Regions from separate parts of the Tepidicaulis sp. genome, predicted to be linked through region 3. Evidence: predicted binding sites of a transcription regulator. Region 3 holds the regulator's gene; each other region holds the start of a gene.

Region 1 (9,903 bases), 1.5 Mb from region 3:
ATTGCGCCGGATGCGACGTCCGGGCTGAAAGCCGGTAAGCCAGTGGCGCCGGCCGAAAGAGCCCTCCAGCTTGCTTCCATGGAAGCTGGCTCTCAGGTCGTTCCCCCCTTCGGATATATCGGATTTTGCCTGCGCCATGCGGCGGAGTGCGAAACCGGCACCGACACGCCTTCCAGCGTGGAGCTGACGCCCGAAAAATGGCGCGAGCTCAACGAGGTGAACGACTACGTCAACAAAGCCATCCGGCCGGTCGAAGACATCGAGCTTTATAGCCGTGCCGAATGGTGGGCCTATCCGGGCGAAGAAGGCGGCGACTGCGAAGATTATGCCCTGCTCAAGCGTAAATTGCTGATCGAGCGCGGCTGGCCTGCAGATGCGCTGCTGCTCTCCGTGGTGAAGGAGTGGAACGGGGCCGGTCATGCGGTGCTTACCGCCGTCACCGACAAGGGCGACTACGCGCTCGACAATCAGGCCGCCAACATCGTGCTCTGGAAAGACACGCCCTATAGCTGGGTGAAGCGCCAGTCCCGCACCCATCCTTATATGTGGGTCAACCTGGACCCGGAGCGCGAGGAAGCCATCCGTCTTGCAAGCGCCGAGGTGCCGAAGCGCCCGGCCTTGCAAAAGCCTGCCGGCGCAGCGCCGGAAGGCACGTCCAACCTGCAAAAGCCGCTTGAAGAAGGCGTCTTGAAGCAGAGCGTAAATTAGGAGATCGGGCAGGCCCCGCCTGCCCCACGATCCCCCCGATCAGGCCCTTTCACCCCCCTTGGGCCTGGTCCTGTCGAGGCCGGTCCCGTCGCGAGGCGGGGCCGGCTGGACAGTTTTAGGCCATGAGAAAGCGAGGCCGAAAGGGAACGGCTCTTACCGGCCCTTCCATTGGGGTTTGCGTTTTTCGGCAAAGGCGCGCGGACCTTCGATTAGGTCTTCGCTTTTGAACAGTGCCGCAACGGCGGGATATTTCCCGTTCACCGCTTTTTCCAGGTCCGCCTCATCAAGCCCTTTATAGACGCTCTCTTTGGAAGCTTTGATCGACATGGGCGAGCATTCCATGATCAGCCCGGCCCAGCGTTTGGCTGCCTCAAGAAGCTGATCCGCCGGCACGACTTCATTGACGAAACCGAGCTGGCGCCCTTCTTCCGCACCGACGACACGGCCCGTCAGGATCATACCCATGGCCTGCTTCAGGCCGATCTGGCGCGGCAGCCGGTGGAGGCCCCCGGCGAGCGCTGCAAGCCCGACTTTAGGCTCAGGCAGCGCGAAATTCGCTTTCTCCGAGGCAATGATGAGATCGCAGGCGAGCGCGATCTCGAAGCCGCCGCCCATGGCCACACCGTTTACCGCGGCAATGACCGGCTTGTTGAGGTCATAGCGCGCGGTGAGCCCGGCAAAGCCGGTAGCCGGAACTTCCAGCTTGTTGCCTTCGGCCTGGTATTTCAGGTCGTTGCCTGCCGAAAAGGCGCGGTCCCCTGCCCCGGTGATGATCGCCACCCAAAGATCGGGATCGGCGGCAAAATCGTTGAAGACTTTCTCCAGCTCGAAATTGGCCGGCGGGTGCAGCGAGTTCATCCGGTCGGGACGGTTCATCGTCACGATCAGCAGGTGTCCGTCGCGCTCCACCGAGCAGAATTCATAATCAGCCATTTGTTTCTCCCTGTTCGCCGCCCCCTCACCGGAGGGCGCTTTATTGCTTGCCATCAATTTGCCGTGCGCGGCCCGTCAGGACAAGCCGGGGGCAGGCCACCCCCCGGAGCGCGCTAAATTCCCGTAATCGGACGCAGCGGCAGCCCCGGGTAAGCCTCCATTAAGCATTCTGCCCTTAAGTTGTCCTGTGGTGAAAAGCCGCCACAAGTCCGTTTCGAATCAAGGCACACAGTTTATGAGCGCCCAGATCAACCAAGCAGAACTCGACATGGCAGAGACGGCCGCGCCCGCTGGCGATGCCCGGCCGGAGACTGCTGGCGAAACCGGCACGCCCGCCGCCGCTGCAGACGCGCAGCCGCAACCGGCACGCGAGGCGAAGACCTTCTGGACACTGAAATATGGCGACCAGATCTATGGGCCTTATGCGCATGAGGCGATGGAAAAATATATCGGCGAAGGCCGGATCGTCGCGCAAAGCGTCATCGCGCCTGCAGGCAGCGAAGAATGGAAATTCGCCAAGGATGTGAGCGCCTTTGCGGTTCACTTCGGCGGCGCGCCCGCGCAGCCGGAGGCGGAGACAGGCCTTCAGGCAAGCACGCAGCCCGACCGGCGCGCGAACCGCAGAGCTGCCGATACCGGCGATGACCGCCCCGCTTATGGCCCCGCTAAAGGTCAGATCGACCGGCGCAAACGGCCCGAGTCGAATAACTTCGTTATCATTGCCGAGATCAAATCCCACCATGGCCCCGAGCTTGAACGGGCGCTGATGTCCGCCGGGCCCGCCATGAAGATTGCAAGCAACGCCTGGGTGCTGAGCGCCAAAACCTCCGCGCCGGGCCTGCTCAATCAACTCAGCCAGCATATCGGCCGCTCCGACCAGCTCTTCATTTCCGATGCCACCTCGGACCGGATCGCCTGGTTCAATTTCGGGCCGGAGATGGACGCGAAAGTCCGCCGCGTCTGGCGCAAGCCGACCTGATCTCTTTTATTTTTGCAGCAACCTCAAGGGCGCGCCAATGGCAGCCTGAGCCCGCCCGCCGTTAGCGGCAGCGGTGCAGGTGCCGTCACCGCTGCTTCCGCGCCGGGCCGGGCCAGTGGCAGTAGCGCGGCGTCTTCTTCCGCCTCACGGGCCGGGTTTTCCTGCGGCAGGACAACAGACGGCGCAGCAACCGGCTCTCCTCCCTCGCTGCGCACCGGGACCGCATCGCCTGCAAGGCGCTCCATGATGGATTTCGCAGGCCGCCAGCGGGCAATCAGCGGCGCGCGCATGGCGCCAATATCGATGCAGCGCGGGCCCGCCTCCTCACCCCTGTCGCAGCGTACCGTCTCCCGCAAGATATCGAGCTGGAAATTGACCTTGCGCACGAATTCGTCGATCAGCCCCGCATCGCGCACCTTGCCTACCAGGACAAGATAGTCTTCGCAGCCGATCTGCTGGCGCTCCAGGAGCGTTTCGAGTTGGCGCGCGGAGAATGTGTCATGCGGCGGCGCTCCAGAGCAGATGCGCCACAAAAGCTCGGCGGCCACATGATCGAAAAGCTGCACGAGATCACGCTCACTCCCCGAAAGACCGCCATAGACTTGCGCGAGTTCCTTCGGCTCAAGACGGCGGAAGGCTTCCAGAAACCCAAGAATGTCTCCCGGCAAGGGCCGGGAGGTGACGGGCGCCGGTACTTTTTCTTCTTCCGGTTTTTCCTCCGGCGCCTCCGGCAGACGCAGCCCCTCTTTCAGGAACGACATCTCGGTAGCTTCGGCAATATCGGGTTCACCCTCAGGGCCTGCGGGAATGAGCAGAAACTGCAGCCCGAGCGGGCGCTCTTCCATATGAAAATAGAAAGTCTCCGCGCCGCGCTTCAAAAGCCCCTGCGCGGCGGCGCCGGTTCGATGCCCGTTCAATGCGAAAGCCGATTGGCCGGGCGGGCGCAATTGGCCTGCAATGCGCGCTTCGGCTTCCGTCACCGTGAGCCGGTAGCCTTCGGCCTCGGCCAGGCCCGTATAGCTACCGCTAAAGGAACGCGCCTCGGCTTCGGCGGAAATCAACGCCAAAAACGGGAGAATGAGACAGGTCAGAATCCGCCCCCAGCGCCCCCGCCAGGCGAAATCACGGCCACAAGCTCGCACGTCCCCACTCCCCAACTCGTCACTTTCAGGCCGGCACAACAAGGCCGGTCCGCTTCCACCGCCCATCATATGCCGGACGATGGAAAAACCGGTTAACCGGTCAGCCGACCGGCTTCAGCCCCGCCGCATAGCGCTTCCAGTTTTCCACATAATGATCGGCGGAAAGTTTCAGTGCGCCGCCTTCTTCCTCCGACAATTGCCGCACGATCTTGCCGGGCGAGCCCATGACGACGGAATTGTCCGGAATTTCCTTATTCTCAGTGATCAGCGAGTTCGCGCCGATCAGGCAGTTCTTCCCGATCTTCGCGCCATTCAAAATGATCGAGCCGATGCCGATCAGCGAATTGTCGCCGATCGTGCAGCCATGCAGCATCACTTTATGGCCGATCGTGACGTTCTTGCCGAGCGTCAGCGGATAGCCCATATCCGTGTGCAGCACGGAAGCATCCTGCACGTTGGAATTCTCGCCGATGGTGATGCGCTCATTATCCCCGCGCAGCACCGCGCCGAACCAGACGCTGGCCTGATGTTTCAATTCGATATTGCCCATCATCTGCGCATCGGGCGCAACCCAATACTGCCCCTCTCCGGGCAGGATGGGGGTGACGTCCCCCAGCTTGTAAATCGTCATGAATACCTCCTTGAAACGCCGCGCGGAGCGCGCCGTGCTTTTGCCGTTGCCGGTTCTTCTTGCTGGCCGGACTATGCCACGGAAAAGATAAATCTGTCATGGATTTGCCGTCTGCGCGCAATAGGATGGAAGAAACGCACCCGTCAGATTTGAGAGGCAGAACCGAGGCCATGAGCGACACTTCCCGCACCCGCGCCAGCGACAAAAACTTTCTTGCCTTGGAAAAATATAAACGCAGTGAGGACCGGCCCGTTCCGCGCCCCATGGCGCGCGCCTTTCGCGATATTGCCGCCGCACGCTTCAGCCGCCGGTCTTTCCTGCAAGGCACGTCGAGCGCGGTGCTGGCGCTCGGCGTCTCAGGCGCGCTTGCCGCCTGCAGCGAGAAAGAAGAAACGGGCATTCCCGGCTTCGATTTCGACGAGATCGCCCACGGCGTCGATGAAACCCATCACGTCGCGCCCGGCCATGACGCGGATATTCTTTTGCGCTGGGGCGACCCGCTCTTTGCCGATTCCCCGCCTTTCGATCCGGAAAGTCAGAGCGCGGCCACGCAACTCAAACAGTTCGGCTACAATAACGACTTTCTGGGCCTCACCCCACTGCCCTTCGGTGATGCACAGAGCCCGCATGCGCTGCTTTGCGTCAATCACGAATTCACGAACGATCCGCTGATGCACCGCGCGCTCAGCGAAGCTGCCGACCCGCGCCTTGCCTATACGCCGGACATGGCGCGCATCTCCATGGCAGCCCATGGCGGCACCATTGTCGAAGTGAAAAAGACGGACCGCAAATGGGCGCCCGTTACGGACAGCCCTTTCAACCGCCGCATCAGCGCGCTTGAAACAGAGATGGCGCTGGACGGCCCTACCGCAGGCCATCCGCGCCTGCAGACCTCCGCCGATCCGAGCGGACGCAAAGTCATCGGCACATTCAACAATTGCGCCGGCGGCATGACGCCCTGGGGCACCTATCTAATGGCGGAAGAAAACTTTCACGGCTATTTCGCAGGCGATTTGGACAGCCATCCCGAAAAACGCAATTACGAACGCGTCGGCATACCCGGCGGGTTTTATCCCTGGTTCATTGCCGATGAGCGTTTCGACATCAACAAGGAGCCGAACGAGGCGAACCGCTTCGGCTGGGTCGTCGAAGTCGATCCTTACGATCCTGCTTCCACGCCGGTTAAACACACCGCCCTTGGCCGCTTCAAACATGAAGGCTGCGAAACCATTCTCGCGAAAGATGGCCGCGTCGTCATCTACTCGGGCGACGATCAGCGCTTCGAATATCTCTATAAATTCATCAGTGCCGCCAAAGTCGATCCCAGCAACAGGTTGGCGAACATGAAAATACTGAGCGAAGGTACGCTTTACGCCGCCCGCTTCGCGGAAGACGGCAGCGGCGAATGGCTGCCGCTTGTTTTCGGTAAGAACGGCCTCGATGCTGCAAACGGGTTTGAAAGCCAGGCGGACGTCTTGATCGAAACGCGCCGCGCCGCCGACATTCTGGGCGCAACACCGCTCGACCGGCCCGAAGACGTTCAGCCCAATCCGAAGACGGGCCGCGTCTATGCCGCGCTCACCAACAATTCTAAACGCGGAGAAGACGCGACCGACGCCGTTAATCCGCGCGCCAACAATATCTGGGGCCAGATCGTCGAAATCACGCCGGAAGACGGCAATCACGGCGCGCAAAAATTCAGGTGGGACTTGCTGGTGAAAGCGGGGAATCCGGCCAAGCCCGAAACGGGCGCCGCCTTCAATAAAAAGACCAGCGCCAATGGCTGGTTCGCTTGCCCCGACAATCTCGAAATCGATCCGCAAGGCCGTCTCTGGGTGGCGACCGACCAAGGCAAGGACTGGCCGGAAGTATCCGGCACCGCCGACGGGCTTTGGGCGCTCGGCACGGAGGGCGAGACGCGCGGGCTCGGACGCATGTTCTTCCGCGTACCCGTGGGCGCTGAAATGTGCGGGCCGCGCTTTACCGCAGACGGCGAAGCGCTTTTCCTTGCCGTGCAGCATCCGGGTGCCGACGGCGCGGAGGACTACGCTGCCCATGGCCGCCCCTCGACTTATACTGACCCGGCAACGCGCTGGCCGGATTTCGACCCGGCCATGCCGCCCCGCCCCTCTGTTGTCGTGATCACCCGCAAAGGCGGCGGCAAGGTGGGCTAGCTTCGCGCATTAACCATGCCGGTTGCATCAAACGGAACGCTCAAGCACTCTATATGCCTGCTTGCGCGTGCCCATCGGCATTTGCGCCTGGCCAAAGGGAAACGGGGGTTCCATGCGGCTCTTCAATACGGTTGTTCTGCTTTTCATCGGCTTGCCGGCGGCATTCTTCTTTGCCTATCAGCAAGGCTGGCTCGATCCTTATGTCGAGGAAGATTGGATTCCGGCGGGCCCACTCATTCAGGCGGAACTCCGGGCCAAAGTGAGCCCTGAGGAGCTTGAGGCACGCATTGCCAAAGCGCTTGAAGAAGACGATTACGCGGATGCGCAGCTTTATGCGGAAATCGCAGATTACGCTTCCATTCCCCTTTCGGATGAAACACGCGCGGCACTCGACGACGCCAATTCGCTAACGAACAATATCCGGCGCACCGGCGGCTCTTTCTTCGAAGGCTTCGTCTATGGGCGCGGCAGCGACACGGCAAGCTTCATGGGCGCGCTCACCTCGGACCTCACGGTCATCGGTGATGTACGCGACATTGCCGGGGAAGGCGAAAAAATGGTGCGCGGCGAAGACTATTCCACACTGGTGCTCGGCCTTTCCGTGGCGGGTGTTGCGGCGACAGCGGCAACGGTCGGCTCCGGCGGCGCGGCTTTGCCGACGCAGGCCGGCCTTTCGCTTCTCAAAGTCGCCAAAAAAGCCGGCACACTCACCGCCAGCTTTGCCAGCGAGCTGCGCCAGCTCCTTTCCGAAGCCGTCAATTTCAAGAAGTTGAAGGAAACGCTGCAAACGACGAGCCTTGGCGATCTTTCCGCCACGCGCCGCGCGGTGGGCGATTATGCGGACAATGTTTCCTTCGCCAAACTGACGCCGGTTGTCAGCGATGTCGGCGCGCTGCAGCGCGCCGCGGGACCTGCCGAAACCATCCGCCTGATGCGCTATGTGGAAAACAGCGGCGACCTTGCACGCATCACCCGCATGAGCAAAACACTCGGGCCGAAGACACGCGGCATTATAGAGCTGACGGGCAAGACAAGCCTGCGCGCCTTCAAGACTTTGGCGAACTTCGTGCTCTGGCTGCTCTCCTGGGCCTGGGCCATCGTGGCCGGCATCGCCACCTGGCTCGGCGGTATGGGAATGCGGCGCGGCGTGCGCCGCCTGAGACGCCGGCGCGTTTACACCCGCGAAGCCTGACGGCAAACCCACTTAAAACGAAAAGCCCGCAGCACGAAAATGCTGCGGGCTTTTGTCAGTTCGGGACCACCTCTTTTCAGAGGGCTCCACCGGCGGATACCGGGAGCTGTCCCCACTACTGGCCACGCTTCAGAAGAAGCGAAAACCTTCGATTAGAGATAGGTCAGCGTCTGAACGACAATGACCGTGCCCAGCGCGGCAGACGCCACGAAGGAAAGATACCCGGTCTTCGCGCTGCCTTCCGGCTTCGTGAAAAGCGCGGCAATGGCATTGCCAAGCGGCTGGTTCTCGAAAGCCATGAGCTGGTAGCCGGTATAGACCGCGAGCACGGCAAAGGCGCCGAAGAAAGCGTCGCGGGCAGCCAGAAGGCCGAATTCAAAACCGGCCGCAATCAGCACGATCGCGGTAACCGAAACGATATTCCAAAGTGTCGAGCGCATGGGGGGCGTCCTATCTTTGTTTTGCGGTGCAATGTATCGCAATGCAGCATCTTTGCTGCGCCGCACAGGTTATAGATAGGAACTAACTGACAAATAGTCAAGTAGCGAAATTCGGTATGTTTACCAAAGGCTTGCGAATACCGCCATGCTCCTTAACCTATATAGGAGCTATATAGGGGCGGACGCAGGGGAAAACAGCCCCGCCCCGGCCTTATTTCTTAAGCGAGCACCAGGGAGAGAATGAAGATCCCGACAAGGAAGCTCCAGAACGAGGCGATGAGCGTGCTCAGAAGGAGCCAGAAAGGCGGGCGGTTTTCGATCACCTGGGCGCGCACCGCATTGCGCAGAATGACCGTCGGCCCGGCAAAGACCAGCGTGCAGACGCCCATGACCAGTCCGGCGGTCGTTTCCTGCCACATCTGAAAGCTGGCGGGCTTGTTCGTTACCAGGCGGTAGAAGCTGCCCGTCAAACCGGCAGCCACATATCCCGTGATCAGCGTCAAAAAGAAAACCATCAACTCGTGCATAATCCCTGCTCCCATGGCCGCCCCGCGGCCAGCGCCTTACGGCTTTGCCTCATCTTCAATGCCGTTCTCAAAGAGCGGGCCGCCTTGGGCCAGATCCCGGTCTTGACCCTGATCCTTGACCGCAAACTCGTCGGCCAGGGCCGGGCGCAGCGCATTGCCCTCCTCCAGGAACGCCAGATCGGCGCCAGGCGGGGCCGGAACATGACCGTCGAGCGGCAGGACTTCTGCCTTGGCCATGGCACAGCGCGCAGGTTCCGTGATGCAGGGGCTGACGGGGGCCGCGCTGGCGCCAGACCAGACCAAAACGGCATCCGTGGGACCGCCGGCATAAGCGACGTAACCCAGCAACATCATCACTTTGAGAACGAACGTAACCATGCCCCCGCTTGCGCAAGCCCCGTACCAGAGCGCAGCCCAATAGCGGTTTTTGCCGCTAGGGCATGTCTGGCGACGAAAAATTAAGAAAAATCAGGCAGTTATAGGAAAAGCCCGGCATAGGGCAGCCCCCGCGCGCCAAGGCGCGAACCGGCGGTTCTGTGCCGTTCTGTGCGCAAAACCGGGATGGCGAGGCCGATCTGTCTCAAAAGGAAACGCCTGCCTCCCTTCAAGTCCCCCCAAGGGGCCGCTAAGATGCGCCCGCCTGGGGCAAACCGAAACGCCCGGCAATGGCCGGACGAGGACAAGGAAGCGAGTGGTCAAATGGATGCAGCCGTAAAGGAACGCCCTGCCTGGCTCATTCCCGCTATTGTGGCCCTGGCCATTCTCGGCCTCTCGGCCGTCTTTCTCTATTATTACTTCGGCCCCTCGGCGAACGAGATCCTGGGCCTCAGCCCCAAGGCGACGGCAAGCGAGGAAATCGCCGAAGTGACGGTGGGCGGCAAGACGCTCTATGTGCCCTCGAATTTTACCCGTTACCCGGCCCAGCGCGGCGGCGAGCAGGAAGAGCTCGCCCTTCACGCCCTCCTGCCGGACCTCACGCCCTTCAGCCCGGAAGAGCGCGCGCTTTTCGAGGATAACAGCCCGAATTCCCGCGTCGTCCTGTTCAGCCTGAAAGCCGGCGACATGACGCTGCCTGAAGACCAGCGCTTTGCCGCTGTCTATAGCCGCTATTTTTCAGGGGAAGAGCCCGACGAAGTGATGAACGGGCTGGAGCACTACGCCTTTGCCGAAGGCTCGG
Region 2 (9,903 bases), 600 kb from region 3:
GGCGCGCTTTGCGCCAGTCTCGTAAAGACCGATCCGCCGCCAAGTCCGGAAATCGCCATATCTTAAAATCTCCGCGTCTTTCGCCGCTCATCCCCATTTATCTGCCGGTCAGGCTAACGCCGAAAGATTAATCGGATATTTACCCCAAAAGCCCGTTAACGCCCCCGCGCTTTTAAGGTATGAGGGGCCCCAAGCCGCTCACTCTCCTCGATCGGGCCTCTGCGAATTGCCCGGGAAAGGGCGGGGGAAGGCGGCAATGTGATTAAATTGTCTCACCTGTGGCCCGAGAGCCTTGCGGGGCCCGGTTGGCCTCCATATATACGCCCTAACCGGTTGAAACCGTTTCCAAATCCATTTAGGGGACCGGCATGGGTGCTATGAAGGCCCAGGCGGTCTGCCGCAAACAATGAGGAAAGATATGGGAAAAGTTATCGGCATCGACCTTGGCACGACGAATTCGTGTGTCGCGGTCATGGAAGGTACGCAGCCCAAGGTTATTGAAAATTCCGAAGGCGTCCGCACGACCCCGTCGATGGTCGCCTTTACCGAAGATGGCGAGCGGCTTGTCGGCCAGCCGGCGAAACGCCAGGCGGTGACGAACCCCGAAGCCACACTTTTCGCAATCAAGCGCCTGATCGGCCGCTCCTATGACGATCCCACCACGAAAAAAGACAAGGACATGGTGCCTTACGCCATCGTCAAAGCCGACAATGGCGATGCGTGGGTGGAAGCGCGCGGCGAGAAATATTCGCCGCAGGAAGTTTCCGCTTTCATTCTTCAGAAGATGAAAGAGACCGCCGAAGCCTCGCTCGGCGAAAAAGTGACGCAGGCCGTCATCACCGTTCCCGCTTACTTCAACGACGCCCAGCGCCAGGCAACGAAAGACGCTGGTAAGATCGCGGGCCTTGAAGTCTTGCGCATCATTAACGAGCCGACCGCAGCCGCCCTTGCTTACGGCCTCGACAAGAAAGACGGCAAGACGATCGCCGTTTACGACCTTGGCGGCGGCACGTTCGACATTTCGGTTCTGGAAATCGGCGACGGCGTCTTCGAAGTGAAATCCACCAACGGGGACACGTTCCTCGGCGGGGAAGACTTCGACATGCGCATCATCGATTATCTTGCCGACGAATTCAAAAAAGAGAACGGCATCGATCTGCGCTCCGACAAGCTGGCGCTGCAGCGCCTGAAGGAAGCGGCGGAAAAAGCCAAGATCGAACTTTCCTCCGCCACGCAGACGGAAGTGAACCTGCCCTTCATCACCGCCGACCAGTCGGGCCCGAAACACCTGACGATGAAACTGACCCGCGCGAAACTCGAAGCGCTGGTCGAAGACCTCGTCAAACGCACCATCGAGCCCTGCAAGAAAGCGCTCGCGGATGCGGGCCTGAGCGCCGGCGATATCGACGAAGTGGTGATGGTGGGCGGCATGACGCGCATGCCCAAAGTGCACGAAGCGGTGAAAACCTTCTTCGGCAAGGACCCGCATAAAGGCGTGAACCCGGACGAAGTAGTCGCCATGGGCGCGGCCATTCAGGCCGGTGTGCTGCAGGGCGATGTGAAGGACGTGCTGCTGCTCGACGTCACGCCGCTCTCGCTCGGCATCGAAACGCTGGGCGGTGTCTTCACCCGCCTCATCGAGCGCAACACGACCATCCCGACGAAGAAGAGCCAGGTCTTCTCCACCGCCGAAGACAATCAGTCGGCCGTGACGATCCGCGTCTTCCAGGGCGAACGTGAAATGGCCGCCGACAACAAGCTGCTCGGCCAGTTCGATCTCGTCGGCATTCCGGCGGCCCCGCGCGGTGTGCCGCAGATCGAGGTGACCTTCGATATCGACGCCAACGGCATCGTTTCCGTCGGCGCCAAAGACAAGGCGACCGGCAAGGAACAGTCGATCCGCATCCAGGCCTCCGGCGGTCTTTCGGACGATGACATCGAACAGATGGTCAAAGACGCCGAAGCCCATGCCGACGAAGACAAGAAGCGGCGCGAGGAAGTGGAACTGCGCAACCAGGCCGAAGGGCTGGTGCATGCCACGGAAAAAACCCTCGAGGACAATGCCGACAAACTCTCCGATGACGTGAAGGGCCCGGTTCAGGACGCGCTCGGCGAACTGAAAACCGCGCTCGAAGGCACGGACATGGACGAAGTTCGCGCCAAGCTCGAGGCGCTGACGCAGGCTTCCATGAAACTCGGCGAAGCGCTTTATGCCGCCAGCCAGGCGGAAGAAGGCGCGGAAGGCGACAACAGCTCCGAGGAAGCTCAGGGCGATGACGTCGTCGATGCCGATTTCGAAGAAGTCGACGACGAAAACAAAAAGGACGCCTCCTAAAGGAGGGGACGCGGCGCGGGGCGGGCAACCGTCCCGCGCGCCCTTTCTGACGGGTGAATGAAATGTCCAAACGCGACTATTACGAAGTCCTGGGTGTCGAGCGGTCCGCCAATGCGGATGAGCTGAAAAAAGCCTATCGCAATCTCGCCAAGAAATATCACCCCGACCGCAATCCGGGCGACGCGGAAGCCGAGCACAAGTTCAAGGAGCTGAACGAAGCTTATGACGTGCTGAAAGACGAACAGCAGCGCGCCGCCTACGACCAGTATGGCCATGCCGCTTTTGAAAACGGCATGGGCGGCGGTTTCCGGGGCGGCCCCGGCTTCGGTCCGGATTTCTCGTCCTCTATGTCGGATATTTTCGACGATCTCTTCGGCGAGTTCATGGGCGGGCGCCGGGGACGGCGCGGCGATGGCGGCCGGGCGCGCGGCGCGGACCTGCGCTACAATATGGAAATCACGCTCGAGGAAGCTTACGAGGGCAAGAAGGCGCAAATCCGCGTGCCCACGCAAGTGGCCTGCGAGACCTGCTCGGGCTCGGGCGCCAAGCCAGGCTCCAGCCCCGTCACCTGTCCGGCCTGTCAGGGCGTGGGCAAGGTGCGCGCGCAGCAAGGCTTCTTCACCATCGAGCGCACCTGCCCGCAATGTCATGGCCGCGGCCAGATCATTCAGGACCCTTGCGCCGATTGCGGCGGGGCGGGCCGGGTGCAGAACGAGCGCACGCTGGCGGTCAATATTCCCGCCGGGGTGGAAGACGGCACGCGTATCCGCCTTGCCGGGGAAGGCGAGGCCGGGCTCCATGGCGGACCGGCGGGCGATCTTTACATCTTCCTCTCGCTGCAGCCGCATAAGCTCTTTCAGCGCGACGGGGCGGACCTCTTCTGCCATGTGCCGCTCTCGCTGACGACGGCGGCGCTTGGCGGAGAAATCGAAGTGCCGACGCTTGCAGGCACCAAGGTGAAGGTAAAAATCCCCGAAGGCACCCAGGCCGGTAAACAGTTCCGCCTGCGCGGCAAAGGGATGCCGGTGCTGCACGCGCGCCAGTTCGGCGATCTTTATATTCAGGTGGGCGTCGAAACGCCGATGAACCTCTCCAAGCGGCAAAAGGAATTGCTCAAAGAATTCCAAGAGGCCTCGAGCGAGGACACGAGCCCGGAAAGTTCCGGCTTCTTTGCCAAGGTCAAAGGCTTCCTCGACGGACTGCAAAACAATTAAGGGCCGCCTCAAGCGGCCCTTTTTCTTTGCCTATCGTCCGGTTTCTCCGGACGGCTTTCATTACAGCTCCTCCCCCGGAAAATTTTATGTGTTTCTGAGGCAACAGTGTGGGCTTGTCATCTTGCTGTCACACGATTGTTAGCCCGCCGTCACACAGGATGCCTACACCTCCTCTCGACCGGGGCAATTTCCGCCTTACGAGGAGATAGATATGTTTAAGAAAGCTCTGCTGGGGGGCGTTGCGTTTGCTGCGCTTTCTCTTGGCACCGCCGGTGCCTCCTTTGCTGGATACGACGTGAACGCGCGTATCGATGCACTTGAAAACGAACTTCGCGCACTCAAGTCGCAGGTCGACGCGCGCGATGCGAAAATCGAAGCTCTGGAAGCCAAAACCACGGGCATCGAAAACTTCCCGAAATTCGACGGCAAGAAGCTGAAGATCACGTCGGCTGACGGCAAATACTCGATGGAACTCTTCGGCCGCATTCAGATCGACGCGTCGATCGCGGACCAGGACGACCTGCAGAACGGCCATGACATCGGCGCCGGCGTTGAACTGCGCCGCACCCGTTTCGGCCTGAAGGGCAAGCTCGGCGGCGATTTCGAATATAAGATCGAAGCCGGCTTCGATGCGCCGAGCGATTCCGTTGATCTGGAAGAAGCCTACATCTCTTACGTGGGCTGGGATCCGGCGGAAATCACCGTCGGTAAGTTCAAAATGCCGTACAGCCTCGAAGAGCAGACCTCTTCGCGCTTCATCTCGTTCCTGGAACGCGGCAACAACAACGTCTTCGCGCCGGGCAAAAACCTCGGCGGCGGCGTGAGCTTCGGCGGCGACAATTACGGCGTCAGCGTTGCTTACATGTTTGCCGGCGATCTCGTCGACGGTTCGGACGATGGCTTCGAAGAAGACAACGGCATCGTGGCCCGCGCCACGGTTGCGCCGATGTTCGACAAGAAGGGCGGCTCGCTCCTTCACCTCGGCCTTTCGAGCTACTACCTGAGCGATCAGGACGGCACGGCCCGTTTCCGTCAGCGTCCCGGCATTCACAATGCCGACCGCCTGGTGGACACCGGCACGATCGCCAATGTGGACGACACCTGGTCGATCAACCCGGAAGTCGCCTTCGTGGCAGGCCCCTTCTCCGCACAGGCTGAATATGCCTGGACGCAGGTCGGCCGCACCAACGGCAACTCCGACATCGACCTGCATGGCGGCTATGTGTACCTGAGCTACTTCCTGACCGGCGAATCCCGCGCCTCCACCTATAAGGCGGGCTCGGGCAAATTCGACCGTCTGAAAACGGAAGGCGCCTGGGAAATTCTCGCCCGTGTGTCTTACCTCGACCTGGAAGACAATGGCCTGGTTGCCGCCGACCGCGGCGAGCAGACGGACTACACGCTCGGCTTGAACCACTACTTCAACCCGAATGTCCGCGCCATCGTCAACTACGTCTATGCCGATGTGGATCACCCCACCGGCGCAACGCAGGACGAAGAAGCCCACTCCCTCGGCGCTCGCCTCGCTGTGGACTTCTAAGAAGCGACCCCTCGCAGTCAGTCGCTTTGCCGCCCGGTCTTCGGACCGGGCGGTTTTTTATTGAGTAATGACTAGCGCTTTGGGCCCAGAAATTAACGAGCCCTTACTTTTGAAACGACCGTTGTTCACTTCATAAAATAAATGTCCTCCGGTCACGGAGGATTTAAGCCGGTCTTAACCCGCCCCGTTACAAAACTGTCACATTCCCGGCATCAAGCCGAAACGAGGGATGGGACAGATGAAGAAAACGAACGCTGTGCTGGCGGGCCTTGGCCTTGCAAGCATGCTCGCAAGCCCGGCCTTTGCCGGCTATGACGTCAACTCGCGCATCGATGCGCTCGAAAACGAGCTGCGCGAACTCAAAAGCCTGGTCGTGGAACGCGACGCGCGGCTGCAGGAACTCGAAACCCGCACGGCCGATCTTTCCGATCTGCCGAAATTCGATTCCAAGAAACTCCAGATTTCCAGCCGTGACGGCAATTGGTCGATCCGCTTTGGCGGCCGTATGCATCTGGATGCGACGATCGTCGATGACGATGTGACGCAGATCGGCAATGGCGCCGAGATCCGCCGCTTCTGGTGGGATGTGTCGGGCAAGGTCGCGGGCGACTGGAAATATAAACTCCAGGTCGGCCTCGAGAACGATCAGGTCCGTATCAAAGACGCTTATATCGCCACGGATGTGGGCGGCGTGTCGGTGACCGTGGGTAACCACAAAGAACCTTATTCGCTCGAAGAACTGACCGGCTCCAACTACATCACCTTTATCGAACGCGCGCTGCCGAACGTTTTCGCGCCGAGCCGCAATATCGGCATCAGCGCCAATACGGGCGGTGACAATTGGGGCGTGGCCGCCGGCTTCTTCACCGATGGCATCAATAATGGCGGCATCAACAACCAGACGACCGACTGGGCCGTGACGGGCCGCACGCATTACGCGCCGATCGCCGAAGCGACCCGCGCCGTGCATCTAGGTGTTGCCGGCAGCTACCGCGGCGTTGAAAACGACACGGTGCGCTTCAACCTGCGTCCCGAGTTCAACGATGGCCGCGGCATCATCAATACCGGCGCCGTCAACAATGTGGACAAGATGATCCAGGTCGGCCCGGAAGCCGCCGTGGTCTTCGGCCCCTTCTCGCTGCAGGGCGAATATCACTGGACGACGGTCGAGCGCACCGCCGGTCTCGGCGATGCGGACCTGGAAGGCGGCTATGTCTTCGCCAGCTGGTTCGTGACGGGCGAGTCGCGTCCTTATAACGCCAAGAAGGGCACCTTCGGCCGCGTGAAGGCGGAGAACGCCATCGAGCTTGCCGCCCGCTATTCCACCGTCGATCTGTCGGAGGCCAGCGCCGCCGCCACGAATGGCGAGGAAGACAACTACACGCTCGGCGCCAACTATTACTTCAACCCGAATGTCCGCCTGATGCTGAACTACGTTCATGCCGAAGTGGACCGGGTCGCCGCCGGAACGGATGAAGATATCGACGCTGTGGTTTCGCGTATCCAGCTCGACTTCTAAGAGGGGCGGGCAGGGGGCTTCCCCGCCCGGACCCAAATCAGGATCAGCCGCCATGCCGTAAGGTATGGCGGCTTTTTCTTTGGGGCGGCCTTGGCCCGAGGCTGCCCCTTAGCGGATTTACGCCTTCCCCTTCCCCTGATATACCGCCCGGGCGCCTTTTTGGGGCGCGACGTGAGATATCCGGGGTATTCCCATGAGCGAGATCAAGATTGCGATTGCAGGGGCGGGCGGGCGTATGGGCCGGCAATTGCTGGCGCAGGTGCTGGAAACCGAAGGCTGCACCCTTTCCGGCGGCACGGAGCCTGAGGGCTCGCCGCATATCGGCGCGGATCTGGGCCTTCTTGCTGGGCGCCCCGAGCCGCTCGGCATCGAGGTTTCCGCCGACCCCTTGGCCGTTTTCAAGGATGCGGATGCGGTGATCGACTTCACGGTGCCCGAGGCAAGCTGCGAACATGCCGCACTGGCCGCCCAGGCGCGGATCGTCCATGTCATCGGCACGACCGGCTTTTCCGAGGAGGACAACGCGAAGATCGCCGCTGCCGCGCGCCACGCGACGATCATCAAGGAAGGCAATATGAGCCTCGGGGTCAACCTGCTGAGCTCGCTGGTGCGCCAGGTGGCCGCCATTCTCGATGCGGACTGGGACATCGAAATTCTGGAAATGCACCATAAGCACAAGGTCGATGCGCCGTCCGGCACCGCGCTTTTGCTCGGCAATGCGGCGGCGAAGGGGCGCGGCGCCGACCTTAAAGAAGTCAGCGATCTCGACCGGCATTCGCAAAAGGGCGCGCGCAAGAAAGGCGATATCGGCTTTGCCACGCTGCGCGGCGGCTCGGTGGTGGGTGAACACTCGGCAATTTTCGCGGGCGAAAAAGAACGCCTCGTGCTCTCCCATGTGGCCGAGGACCGGGCGATTTTCGCGCGCGGCGCGGTGGCGGCGGCCAAATGGGGCCAGGGCAAAGGCCCCGGCCTTTTCGGCATGGCCGATGTTTTGGGCCTCAAAGAGCTTTGAAGGATGAGCCCGGCTTAGCTTTAGCCATCCGGGCGGTTTGATAAAACGGAGTGGAATGTGGGTAATTTGCTGGTGCTGGTCCGCCATGGGCAGAGCGATTGGAACGAGAAAAACCTTTTCACCGGCTGGCGCGATCCGGACCTGACGGAAAAAGGCATCGAGGAAGCCAAAGCCGCGGGCCGCGCGCTGAAAGAGGCGGGCTACACATTCGATGTCTCCTATACGTCCGTGCTTACCCGCGCTCAGCATACGAATGATCTCATTCTTGCCGAGCTCGGCCAGGAAGACCTGCCCATCATCCGCGACCAGGCGCTCAACGAGCGCGACTACGGCGATCTTTCCGGGCTCAACAAGGACGATGCGCGGGAAAAATGGGGCGAGGAGCAAGTGCATATCTGGCGCCGCTCCTATGACATTCCCCCGCCCGGCGGCGAAAGCCTGAAAGATACGGCGGCGCGCGTGCTGCCCTATTTCGAAAAGGAAATCCTGCCGCGCGTCTTGAAAGGCGAGCGCGTGCTCGTCGCCGCCCATGGCAATTCGCTGCGCTCGCTCGTTATGCAGCTCGACAAGCTGAACCAGGACGAGGTGATCGCGCTCAATATCGCAACGGGTGCGCCCATCGTTTATGAGCTCAGCGATACGGGCGAAGTGATTTCCAAGAAAATCCTGATCGAGCGGGATTATTCGTAAGAGAATTCTCTAAAGAGGATTGCTGGCGCGGCGCGCATCGCCAAGACCTTGGCGGATCGCCTCGCCGAGCTCCTTGCGCTCAAAAGGCGCAAGGAAAGCGCCCACCACCACGGCGCGGCCATGGGAGATCAGCGAGAGGCGGGTGTTTTCCTCCGCCTCTTCTTCTTCATGCAGATCGACACGGGCCCAATAGGGCGGCGCGCTCCAGGCCGTGACATTGCCGCGCGCATCGACCTTGCGCACCCTGACCTCGCCCCCCGAAATCTGCACCGTCTCATAAGCGCGGGCGGCGCGGTAATTCAGGCGGAAGGCAAAATAGATGAGCGCCGCATCCAGCCCGAAAAACCCGAAGACCGGCCAGGCCCCCATCATCAAAAACGCCATGCCGGAAATGAAACTGACGCTCCCCACCAGGCCCATCATGACCAGAAAGCCGCGCGGCGAAAGCGAGCGGTGCGGGGTGAGCACGGCATCGAAATAAAGCGGGGGGCGGAGCGGCGCCTGATCTTCCATGGGCTGCATGGGCTTGAAAATAGGCCTGGTCTCCGTGCCCGGCAAGCCCCGCCGGGGAACAGCGAAGCCGGGATTTGACTCATCCCCCCCGGGGGGATATGACAAGCCCATGAGCCACGCCAATAACCCGGACATCCTGAAACGGCTGAAGCGCGCGCAGGGCCACCTTGCCAGCGTCATCCGCATGGTCGAGGAAGGCCGGGACGGGCTCGACATCGCCCAGCAGATGCAGGCGGTGATCCGGGCACTGGAAAACGGCAAGAAGACCATGATCCTTCATCACATCGACCATCACCTGACGGAAATGACAGGCCCGCTGCCGCCGGAGATGGAAGAGGAACTCGCCAAGTTCCGCGAGATCGCGAAATATCTTTAAGGAGAGCCCATGCAAAGCCCTGTGACAGAAAGCGGCGCGCATGATCACGTCTTTCTCGGCGCCGACCACGCGCGCAACGAACGGCGCACCTGGGCCGTCATCGCGCTGACCGCCGCCATGATGGTCGGCGAGATCGTGGCCGGGATCGCCTTCGGCTCCATGGCGCTGCTGGCGGACGGCATTCACATGGCAACCCATGCCGGCGCGCTGACCATCGCGGCGCTCGCCTATCTTTATGCCCGCCGCCATGCGCATGACCCTGTTTTCGGTTTCGGCACCGGCAAGGTGGGGGATCTTGCAGGCTTTGCCAGCGCCGTCATTCTGGCGGTCTTCGCGCTCGGCATTGCGGCTGAATCCGTTTCCCGGCTGATCGATCCCATTGCCATCCGTTTCAACGAGGCCATTGCCGTTGCCGTGCTGGGGCTCGGCGTCAATCTGCTCAGCGCCTTTCTGCTGCATCAGGGAGGCCATGATCACGGTCATAGTCATGGGCATGGGCACGATCACGGCCACGCGCATCACCATCACGCCCATGACACGCGCGACAACAATCTGCGCTCGGCCTATTTCCATGTGCTTGCCGATGCGCTGACCTCGGTGCTCGCCATTCTGGGCCTGCTTGCCGGGCGCGCTTATGGCTGGATCTGGATGGATCCGATCATGGGGATTGTCGGCTCCATCGTGATCGCGCGCTGGTCCTGGAC
Region 3 (9,903 bases):
CGAAAGCGCGGCGATCGATTATACCGTTGTGGCCGCGATGATCGTCGGCTCCCTGCCCTTCGCGCTTTATCTCCGGGCGCTGCGCGGCGATGCCCGCCCACTCTTGCGGGATTCGCAGGTCCATGTCTTCTTTTACATCGTCGCGACGCTTGCCACCGTTCTCACCGCCTATCAGGTCTTCCAGGGCATCAATGGGCCGCTGCCCGACCAGTTCCGCTACGCGCTTTTCAATTCGATCTCGATCCTGACCGGTACGGGCTACGCCACCCATAATTTTTCCGAATGGGGACCGCTCGCCATTGCGATCTTCTTCGTCATCATGTTTATCGGCGGCTGTTCGGGCTCGACCTCTTGCGGCATGAAGATTTTCCGCTTCCAAATCGTCTTCGCCTCGCTCTTTACCGAAATGCGCCGCATGGTGCATCCGAACGGGGTTTTCGTGCCGCGCTATAATGGCAATCCCATCGGCGACGGCGTCATCGCTTCGGTGATGAGCTTCATGTTTCTCTTCATGCTCGCCTTTTCCGTGATCGCCGTCCTGCTCAATCTTATGGGCCTCGACGTGCTTACCTCGATTTCGGCGGCGGCCACGACCATGGCGAATGTCGGCCCCGGCCTTGGTGACATTATCGGCCCGGCGGGTAATTTCGCCAGCCTGCCCGATGCGGCCAAATGGCTGCTTTCCCTTTCCATGCTCATGGGGCGGCTGGAAGTCTTTACCGTTCTGGTGATTTTCATGCCCTCTTTCTGGCGCGGCTGAGCTGGGGGTAAACTGGTTCTTGCGCCCGCCTGCGCGCCCGCTAGGATGCGCGCAAAGGAGCTCCCCATGCCGCAACGTTTCACCCCGCGCCAGATGATCGACAAGCTGATTTCCTTCGATACGGTCAGCCGTCATTCCAATCTGAAACTGATCGAATTCGTCGAGGATTATCTTGCAGGCTGGGGCGTTGCCTCGCGCCGGGTCATGAACGAAGACGGCACCAAGGCCAATCTCTTTGCCGTTCTGGGACCTGCGGAAAAAGAAGGCGGCATCGTGCTTTCCGGCCACACGGATGTCGTGCCGGTCGACGGGCAGGACTGGTCGAGCGATCCTTTCACCGTCACCGAAAAAGACGGGCGTCTTTACGGGCGCGGCACGAGCGACATGAAGTCCTTCATCGCCATCGCCCTTGCCTTCGTGCCAGAATTCCTGAAACACGAACTCACAGTGCCGCTTTATTTCGCGCTGTCCTATGATGAGGAAGTGGGCTGCCTCGGCGTGCGCTCCATGATCGATGAAATCATCCGCTCCCTGCCCCGGCCCGATATCGTGATCGTCGGCGAGCCCTCGGACATGAAAGTCGTGAACGCGCATAAAAGCATCCATGCCTTCCACACGGTGGTGACGGGCCTCGAGGCGCATTCAAGCGCCATGGACAAAGGCGTCAACGCCATCGTCTATGCCGCCGAGCTGATCGGCTTTCTTGCCCGGATCGGGGAAGAAATGCAGGCCAAGGGCGATGCTTCGGGCCGCTTCGATCCGCCTTATACGAGCATGCAGATCGGCACGGTCAATGGCGGCACGGCGGTCAATATCATTCCGCGTCACTGCGATTTCCGCTGGGAGTTCCGCGCGCTACCTGATCAGGATCCGGAGGAAATTCCGGCCCGCCTTGCAGCGTTTGCCGAAGAAAAACTCCTGCCGCGCATGCGCGCCGTCTTTCCCGGCGCCTCCATCGAAACGAAGGCGCGCAATTTCGTGCCGCCGCTCAAACCGCAAGAAGGCGCACCGGGCGAGGCGCTGGTGCTGCAGCTTGCCGAACGCAACGAGACCGAGGCGGTCTCCTACGGCACGGAAGCTGGGCTCTTCCAGATGGCGGATATTCCCACCGTCATTTGCGGGCCGGGCAGCATTCAGCAGGCACATAAGACGGATGAATTCATCGAGCTTGCGCAAGTCGCCGCCTGCGAGCGCTTCTTCACGCGGCTCGCAGCGCATCTGGCAAGCTGAGGCAAAGCCTAACGCAGGATAATGGGCGCGAAGGTTTGCTCGACATCCGGCGTCAGCCTGTTGTCGAGCTCGCTTGCCACGCGCTCCATGAGCTGGAAATAGGCCATATCGCGCTCATTGAGCGAGGCGCTTTCCAGCACTTCCCGGCGCGCGTCGACCTTCACATCCACCGCGCCGGAACCCTGCCCCGGCAATTGATATTCAAGCCGCGCGGCAAGCACCGCATGAAGACGCGTGTCCACTTCATCCTTGAAAAGATCGGTAAAGCCCGCCGTCACTTCCAGATGCTCCTCGCGCACGGAAGCCTCATCGATGATCAGCGTCGCCTGGCCGCCCGTACCGCCGGCGCGCAGGCGTTCCTCGGCCCAGCGCCGCGCAAGGCTTGCCGGGTTTTGCCGGTGCAATTGTTCGAGCCGGTTTGCGCCGGAGCCCGAACCTGAACGGTCCACCACATCGATGGCAGCGACGTTCAAGGTAATGGGTGTGCGGTGCTGATAGGTTATGTCCACGGGGCTCGCCGGTGGCGGCGCGCTGGTGCAGCCGGCAAGGGCGATGCCCGCGCCCATGAAGATCCCGATTGCAGCTTTCCGGCAGAAAGTCATTCCGCTTTTTCCTTCCCCGCTTTTTTCAGCGCTTCCGGATCGAAATGATAAACCTGCGCGCAGAACTCGCAACGCGTTTCGATCGCCCCATCCACGGTCATTTCGTCGATATCGGCATCGTCGAAGCGCTTGAGCACCTCTTCCATGCGCTCGGCCGAGCAGCGGCACCCGAAGGCCACTTCATGGGGCGGATAAACCCTGACCCCATCTTCGTGATAAAGCCGGAAGAGCAACCGGTCGGGAGTGACTTGCGGGTCCAGCAATTCGTGATCTTCGACCGTGTCGAGCAGCACGGCGGCGTGTTCCCAGTCTTTTTCTTCCTGGGTCAGCGGCTGCTCGGTTTCCTCGTCTTCCTTATGGCCGGTCAGGCCGCCGTCGCGGGCCAGATGCTGGATCATGATGGCCCCGGCCCGCCATTCGGTCTGGCCATGGCCTTCCGCATCCCTGTCGAAAAGCGGGGCCACGGCAAGGCGGATCGAGGTGGCGATCTGTTCGGACTGGGCGAAATAGGCATGCGCGCATTCGGCAAGCCCGCGCGGGTCGAGCTCGACAATGCCCTGATACCGCTCCATGTCCGGACCCTGGTCGATGGTCATGGCAAGATAGCCGCTGCCCACCAGATCCGCGCTTGTCAGGCGCCCCTCCGCAATCGCCGTCTCGAGCGCCTCTTCATCCGTATGGGCATAGCCGCGCAGCTTGCCCGGCGCTTCATAATCGGCAACCAGCATGGAGACAGGCCCGTCCCCCTTCGTCTGCAAGGTCAAACGTCCGTTGAATTTCAGCGCGCTGCCGAGAAGTGCAGCGAGCGTCAGTGCCTCGCCAAGAAGCACAGACACCGGCTCTTTGTAGTTATGGCGGGTCAGCACTTCATTGACGAGCGGGCCGAGGCGCGCGACACGCCCGCGCACGCTCATGCCTTCGATCTGGAAGGGCGTGATAAGATCGTCACCGATATAGGACACGTAAACTCTCGTCCTTAGTTGAGATTTAAGCGAGGCACCAGGCAAGCACGCCCTTTTGCGCATGAAGCCGGTTCTCGGCCACATCGAACACCACCGATTGCGGCCCGTCGATCACCCCTTCGCTAGCCTCCTCGCCGCGGTGCGCGGGCAGGCAATGCATGAAAAGCGCATCTTTGGCCGCAGCCGCCATCAGTCTTTCATTGACCTGATAAGGGGCCAGCAAATTGTGGCGGCGCTCGGCGGTCGCTTCATCGTCGCCCATGGAAACCCAGGTATCGGTGACGACGCAGTCCGCGCCGTCCGCCGCCGCGAAAGGATCGCGCGTCACGCTCACCTTGCCGCCGGCCTTGCGCGCCCAGTCGATCACATGTTCGGGAATGTCGAGCTCGGGCGGGCAGGCCACGCGCAATTCGAAATCGAACTGCACCGCCGCCTGCACCCAGGTCGTTGCGACATTGTTGCCGTCCCCGGACCAGGCCACAACATGCCCGGCGATGGGGCCTTTATGCTCCTCGAAGGTCATGACATCGGCCATAAGCTGGCAGGGGTGGGAATGATCGGTCAGCCCGTTGATCACCGGCACGCTCGCGCATTCGGCCAGCTCTTCCAGCATCTCATGGGCATGGGTGCGGATCATGATCGCATCCACATAGCGCGAGAGCACGCGGGCGGTATCGGCAATCGTCTCGCCCCGGCCGAGCTGCATGTCATTGCCGTTGAGCAGCATGCTTTCCCCGCCGAGCTGGCGCATGGCCACATCGAAGGAGACGCGGGTACGTGTCGACGGTTTTTCGAAAATCATCGCCAGCATCTTACCATCGAGCGGCGCATCCGCATCGCGCGCGCCGTGCGAGAGGCCCTTGCGCTTGCGTTTGCGCGCATGGGCGGCGTCCAGTATCCGGCGCAGGGTTTTCTTGTCGATGGCATCCAGATCGAGAAAATGTCTCGCCGTGTCTTTTACCGGCATGTCGATAACGGGCGCACTGCTCATGCCACGCCCTCCTTTTTGTCTGTGTCACCTGCGCCTGCCGCCTCCAGTTTGGCGCAGGCCCGGTCGATGGCGCCGATCGCTTCGTCGATCTCGGCATCGGTGACGATGAGGGGGGGAATGACGCGCACGACATTGTCGCCCGCGCCGACCGTCAAAAGATGTTCGCCGTAAAGCGCGCCGATGAGATCGCCGTTCGGCACTTTGCATTTCAGGCCGAGCAGCAGTCCTTCTCCGCGCACCCCTTCGATGATGGCGGGATGCTCGTCGGCCAGCATGGCAAGTTTCTGTTTCAGCTTGATGCCGGTCTGGCGGACTTTTTCCAGAAAGCCCTCCTCCAGCACCACATCGAGCACGGCATTGCCGACGGCCATGGCAAGCGGATTGCCGCCATAGGTCGAGCCGTGGCTGCCCGCGATCATGCCCTTGGCCGCTTCTTCCGTGGCAAGGCACGCGCCGAGCGGAAAGCCGCCGCCAATGCCTTTCGCCACACCCATAATGTCGGGCGTAACGCCGGAAGGCTCATGGGCAAAAAGCCAGCCCGTGCGGCCCATGCCGGTCTGCACCTCGTCGAAAATCAAAAGGATGCCCGCCTCATCGCAAATCTTGCGGATGGCGCGCAGCTGCTCATTCGTGAAGGGACGGATACCGCCTTCCCCTTGCACGGGCTCCAGCAGCACACCGGCTGTCTTCTCACCGATCGCCGCTTTTAGCGCGTCCATGTCGCCATGCGGTACTTGCGGAAAGCCTTCGACCTTGGGTCCGAAGCCTTCCAGATGCTTTTTCTGCCCGCCTGCCGCGATGGTCGCGAGCGTGCGGCCATGAAAGGCGCCTTCGAAGGTGATGACCTCATAGCGCTCGGGATGACCGCTCGCCGAATGGTATTTACGCGCCATTTTGATCGCGCATTCCATCGCCTCGGCGCCGGAATTGGTGAAGAAGACGCTGTCGGCGAAAGTTGCCGCCACAAGCCGCTCCGCCAGTTTTTCCTGGCCCGGCACGCGGTAAAGGTTGGAAGTATGCCAGAGCTTGCCCGCCTGCTCGCCAAGCGCGGCGACAAGGCGCGGATGCGCGTGGCCCAGAAGGTTCACGGCGATGCCCGAACCGAAGTCCAGATATCTTTCCCCTTCAGGCGTAAAGAGATAGGGCCCTTCGCCCTTCTCGAACTCGATATTTACCCGCGCATAAGTTGGCAGGACTGGCGTAATCATTTCCCGATGCTCCCGAACAGAATAGAAAAAGCCGCCTTTCCTGGCGGCGTCCGAGAAGCGCTAGAGTATGTTGGAGAAGTCCTGTTCTGTCAATCGTTCTTGGATCGGGTGAGCAGGTATTTTCTCTTTCATCTCAACCACTTACTCGTGCCTTGAGAGGTCCCCGCCTCAAAAACCCGAGCCTTGCTCAGGCTTTGAGACGGTATCCTCGTCGCAGCACATAGTCCGTGACGATCCAGAGAACGACATTCAGCCCCAGCGTGAAAGCGACGCCCACCGCCACCGAGCCGTCCGCATGGCCCGTCATGCCGTAGCGGAAACCGTCGATCAGATAGAAGAAGGGGTTGTACATCACCGCTTCCTGGGCGAAATCCGGCAATTGGCGGATCGAGTAGAACGTGCCCGACAGGAAGGCGAGCGGCGTGATGATGAAGTTCGTCACCGCCTGCAAATGGTCGAACTTTTCCGACCAGATGCCGCCCAGCATGCCGAGCAGCGAGAGCATGAGCGAGGCGGCAATGGCGAAATAGACCACCGCCCAAAGATGGGCGATGGAAATATCGACAAAAGCGATCATGCCGAGCGCGGTCACGATGCCGACCATGACACCGCGCGTGACGCCGGCCATGGCGATGCCGACATTCAGCTCGCCCGCGGAAAGGGGCGGCATCAGAATATCGACGATATTGCCCTGTACCTTGGAGATCAGCAGCGAGGAAGAGGTATTAGCGAAGGCGTTTTGCAGCATGGTCATCATGATGAGACCGGGCGCAATGAACTCGGCAAAGGGCACGCCCTGCACGTCCGGGCGCAGCCGGCCGAGCGCCAGCGAGAAAATCGCCAGAAACAGCAGGGTCGTGATAACGGGCGCGGCCACGGTCTGGGTAATGACCTTGATGAAGCGGCGCACTTCTTTCACGTAAAGCGTCCACATGCCGAGCCAGTTGATGGCCCCGAAGCGGCGCGTTCCCTGCGGGGGATATTCCTGAAAACTCATCTGCCCTGCCTTCCCGTTGCGACCCCAAATAGTCACTCGCAGGCGATTTGGCAATGCACACTCGCGTCAAACTGGGGATAAATCGGGCACTCAAGCCCATATTTTGTGGTTTTGCGTTCGCTAAGCGCGATTTTTTGTGGATAAGGCGGCTTTGCAGGCATGCGCGCCTTGCGGGAACCTGCCCCTATCTTGTAGTGTTAACCCAATCGCAACACGATATGTAGTGGCGGCGTCAGCAGCGCGTACCGGGCATGACGCCGGGAATCTCGGGGAAACCTGGGGCACGCAGGCGCGCGCCCGCAGACGAGGGATAATAGGCATGTGGACGGAAGACAGGGTCGAAACTCTCAAGAAATTGTGGGCCGAAGGCCTGAGCGCCAGCCAGATTGCCAAGCAGCTGGGCGGCGTCACGCGTAATGCGGTGATCGGCAAGGTCCACCGGCTGGGCCTTTCCGGCCGCGCCACTTCCAACCGGCCGAGCCGGGCCCGCCAGCAGCCCGCCGCTGCCGCAGCGCCCGCGACAGCCCGGCCGCAGCCCGCCCAGGCGAGCGAGGCCCGGGAAAGCGCCGCGCTTGCCAAGGAAAAGCCGCTGCCCGCGCCCGCCCCGCAGCGCCGCCTGACGGATGTGGCCATCGGCGACGGGGCGACCGTCCTCTCCTTGACCGAGCACACCTGCAAATGGCCGATCGGCGATCCGGGCGAGGAAAGCTTCCATTTCTGCGGCGACCGTTCGGCACCCGGCATGCCCTATTGCGCCGAGCACGCGCGGCTGGCCTACCAGCCCGTACAGGCCCGCAAACGCAACGACCGGCGGCGCGACTTCGCCGTCTAAGCCCCGTTTCTTGGCGGTGCGCCCACCTGCCTTTGTTCAGGCGTAATCTGCAAAGGCAAGAGGCGCGCAGGGGAAAAAGCCGGCCCGATACCTCGAGGGGGAGGTGGGCCGGCTTTTATTTTAGGGGTTCGTTTTCCTGAAATTCCGGGGACAGGTCACTCGCCCGAAGCGCCAGGCACCTGCTCGTCGAGCGCATAGCCTGCCGCCCGCACGGTGCGGATCGGATCGTGCTCGCCCTTGGCATTCAGCGCCTTGCGCAGCCGGCCGATATGCACATCCACCGTGCGCGCTTCCACATAAACGTCCGAGCCCCAGACCGTGTCGAGAAGCTGGGCGCGGGAGAAGACGCGGCCCGGATGCTGCATGAGATGCTCGAGAAGGCGGTATTCCGTCGGCCCCAGATGCACCTCGCGGTCGGCGCGGCGCACCCGGTGCGCGGCGCGGTCGATCACGATATCTCCGAAAGTGACGATATCTTCTGCCAGCGCCGGGCGGATACGGCGCATGACGGCGCGGATGCGCGCCAAAAGCTCGCTCGTCGAGAAAGGCTTGGTGATGTAATCGTCCGCGCCGGTATCGAGACCGCGGATCCGGTCCGCTTCCTCGCCGCGCGCCGTAATCATGACGATGGGCAGGTTCCGGCTTTCGGGCCGCCCGCGCAAGCGCCGGCACAGCTCGATGCCGGAAACACCCGGCAGCATCCAGTCCAAGAGCACGAGATCAGGCAGATGCTCGCGTACCTGGATTTCCGCTTCCTCGCCGTCCATGGCCACGGCCACGTCATAACCTTCTTTTTCAAGGTTGTAGCGCAGGAGAGTGGAGAGCGCTTCTTCGTCTTCGACAATCAACACTGTTGGTTTCATGGGCGTGCGTTTCGGCCGTGAATCACTGGCTGCATGAATATCGACCGTGCGGGGGGCGGCGTGCGTCCAGTTCGTTTCAAGTTGCATGACATGCGTCCTTCCCGAGGTTACTGCGTGTCCCTCAAAGCGGAAATAGCGGTTGTGGTGGTCTGGTCGCTTTTCGGGCGCTCATCCACCAGCATTTCCCCGGTAACGAGATAAGAGACCGTCTCGGCGACATTGGTCGCGTGATCGCCGATCCGTTCGATGTTCTTGGCAATGAAGAGAAGATGGGTGCAGGCACCGATGGTGCGCGGGTCTTCCATCATATAGGTGAGCAGCTCGCGGAAGATGGAATTGTACATCTCGTCGATTTCCGCATCCGAGCGCCAGACATGCAGCGCTTCTTCCGCATTGCGCCCGGCATAGGCATCAAGCACTGCCTTGAGCTGGCCTTGCGCGAGCTTGCCCATCCGCGCCAGGCCCTGCATCAGGCGGGCCGGCGTTTCATAATCGCCGATCACGATAATCGAGCGCTTGGCGATGTTTTTGGCCAGATCCCCGATCCGCTCCAGATCGGCGGAAATCTTGATCGCCGAAATCGCCTCGCGCAGATCGAGCGCCATGGGCTGGCGCCGCGCGATAAGGCGCACGGTCTGATCTTCGATATCGTGTTCCATCTCGTCGATGCGCCGGTCTTCGAGCACCGTGCGCTCGGCCAGCGCGATATCGCGGCGCGTCACGCAGTCGATCGCCGCAGCGAGTTGCGCTTCGGCCATGCCGCCCATTTGCGCGATCAGCGTTGAAATCGCTTCGAGCTCTTCCTCGAAGGATTTGACGATATGTTCCTGCTCTCTCACACCTGCCTCCTTGCGCCGGGCCGCTTGAACGTTTGCTTAGCCGAACCGGCCGGTGATGTAATCCTGGGTGCGCTTGTCGCGCGGATTGGTGAAGATCTGATCCGTCTCGTCTTCTTCCACCAGATTGCCGAGGTGAAAGAACGCCGTGCGCTGGGAGACGCGGGCTGCCTGCTGCATGGAGTGCGTGACGATGACGATGGTATAGTTTTCTCTCAGCTCGTCGATCAGCTCTTCCACGCGCGCCGTGGCGATCGGGTCGAGCGCCGAGCAAGGCTCGTCCATCAGAATGACTTCCGGGTTCACCGCAATCGCCCGGGCGATGCAAAGGCGCTGCTGCTGGCCGCCGGAAAGGCCGGTGCCCGGCTCCTGCAAGCGGTCCTTCACCTCGTCCCAGAGCGCGGCCTTGCGCAGGCTCGTCTCGACGATTTCATCCATCTCCGCGCGCCGCTCGGCCATGCCGTGAATGCGCGGACCATAGGCGATATTCTCGTAAATGGATTTCGGGAAGGGATTGGGTTTCTGGAAGACCATGCCGACGCGCGCGCGCAGCAGCACAGGGTCGATATTGGCGCCGTAAATATTCGTATCGCCGAGCCTGATTTCCCCTTCAACCCGGCAA

The links. Region 3 encodes PhoB, which activates phosphate uptake and scavenging genes when phosphate is short. Its sites were predicted from a motif close to TGTCATNNANCTGTCAT; they were not measured.
Region 1: a site for PhoB is predicted at 4,488-4,504, ahead of ACOQOT_RS09675 (PhoX family protein). Genes of this name have one in related genera too.
Region 2: a site for PhoB is predicted at 3,664-3,680, ahead of ACOQOT_RS16850 (OprO/OprP family phosphate-selective porin). Genes of this name have one in related genera too.

The regions. Positions count from the first base shown of each region.
Region 1 is NZ_OZ244942.1:2,014,324-2,024,226, forward strand. It holds gene ACOQOT_RS09650 (transglutaminase-like cysteine peptidase) at 1-708, shown strand, start outside; gene ACOQOT_RS09655 (enoyl-CoA hydratase-related protein) at 862-1,641, opposite strand; gene ACOQOT_RS09660 (hypothetical protein) at 1,910-2,620, shown strand; gene ACOQOT_RS09665 (hypothetical protein) at 2,644-3,762, opposite strand; gene ACOQOT_RS09670 (gamma carbonic anhydrase family protein) at 3,863-4,393, opposite strand; gene ACOQOT_RS09675 (PhoX family protein) at 4,564-6,567, shown strand; gene ACOQOT_RS09680 (hypothetical protein) at 6,680-7,759, shown strand; gene ACOQOT_RS09685 (hypothetical protein) at 7,912-8,199, opposite strand; gene ACOQOT_RS09690 (DUF6949 family protein) at 8,418-8,726, opposite strand; gene ACOQOT_RS09695 (hypothetical protein) at 8,763-9,104, opposite strand; gene ACOQOT_RS09700 (hypothetical protein) at 9,426-9,903, shown strand, end outside.
Region 2 is NZ_OZ244942.1:3,505,725-3,515,627, reverse strand. It holds gene ACOQOT_RS16865 (hypothetical protein) at 1-59, opposite strand, end outside; gene dnaK (molecular chaperone DnaK) at 419-2,335, shown strand; gene dnaJ (molecular chaperone DnaJ) at 2,398-3,549, shown strand; gene ACOQOT_RS16850 (OprO/OprP family phosphate-selective porin) at 3,761-5,089, shown strand; gene ACOQOT_RS16845 (OprO/OprP family phosphate-selective porin) at 5,328-6,608, shown strand; gene dapB (4-hydroxy-tetrahydrodipicolinate reductase) at 6,811-7,620, shown strand; gene ACOQOT_RS16835 (2,3-bisphosphoglycerate-dependent phosphoglycerate mutase) at 7,678-8,310, shown strand; gene ACOQOT_RS16830 (DUF2244 domain-containing protein) at 8,320-8,823, opposite strand; gene ACOQOT_RS16825 (metal-sensing transcriptional repressor) at 8,933-9,199, shown strand; gene dmeF (CDF family Co(II)/Ni(II) efflux transporter DmeF) at 9,209-9,903, shown strand, end outside.
Region 3 is NZ_OZ244942.1:526,662-536,564, reverse strand. It holds gene ACOQOT_RS02485 (TrkH family potassium uptake protein) at 1-760, shown strand, start outside; gene argE (acetylornithine deacetylase) at 827-1,990, shown strand; gene ACOQOT_RS02475 (hypothetical protein) at 1,999-2,592, opposite strand; gene ACOQOT_RS02470 (Hsp33 family molecular chaperone) at 2,589-3,554, opposite strand; gene argF (ornithine carbamoyltransferase) at 3,580-4,545, opposite strand; gene ACOQOT_RS02460 (aspartate aminotransferase family protein) at 4,542-5,753, opposite strand; gene ACOQOT_RS02455 (ABC transporter permease) at 5,941-6,750, opposite strand; gene ACOQOT_RS02450 (GcrA family cell cycle regulator) at 7,070-7,582, shown strand; gene phoB (phosphate regulon transcriptional regulator PhoB) at 7,738-8,445, opposite strand; gene phoU (phosphate signaling complex protein PhoU) at 8,553-9,284, opposite strand; gene pstB (phosphate ABC transporter ATP-binding protein PstB) at 9,321-9,903, opposite strand, start outside.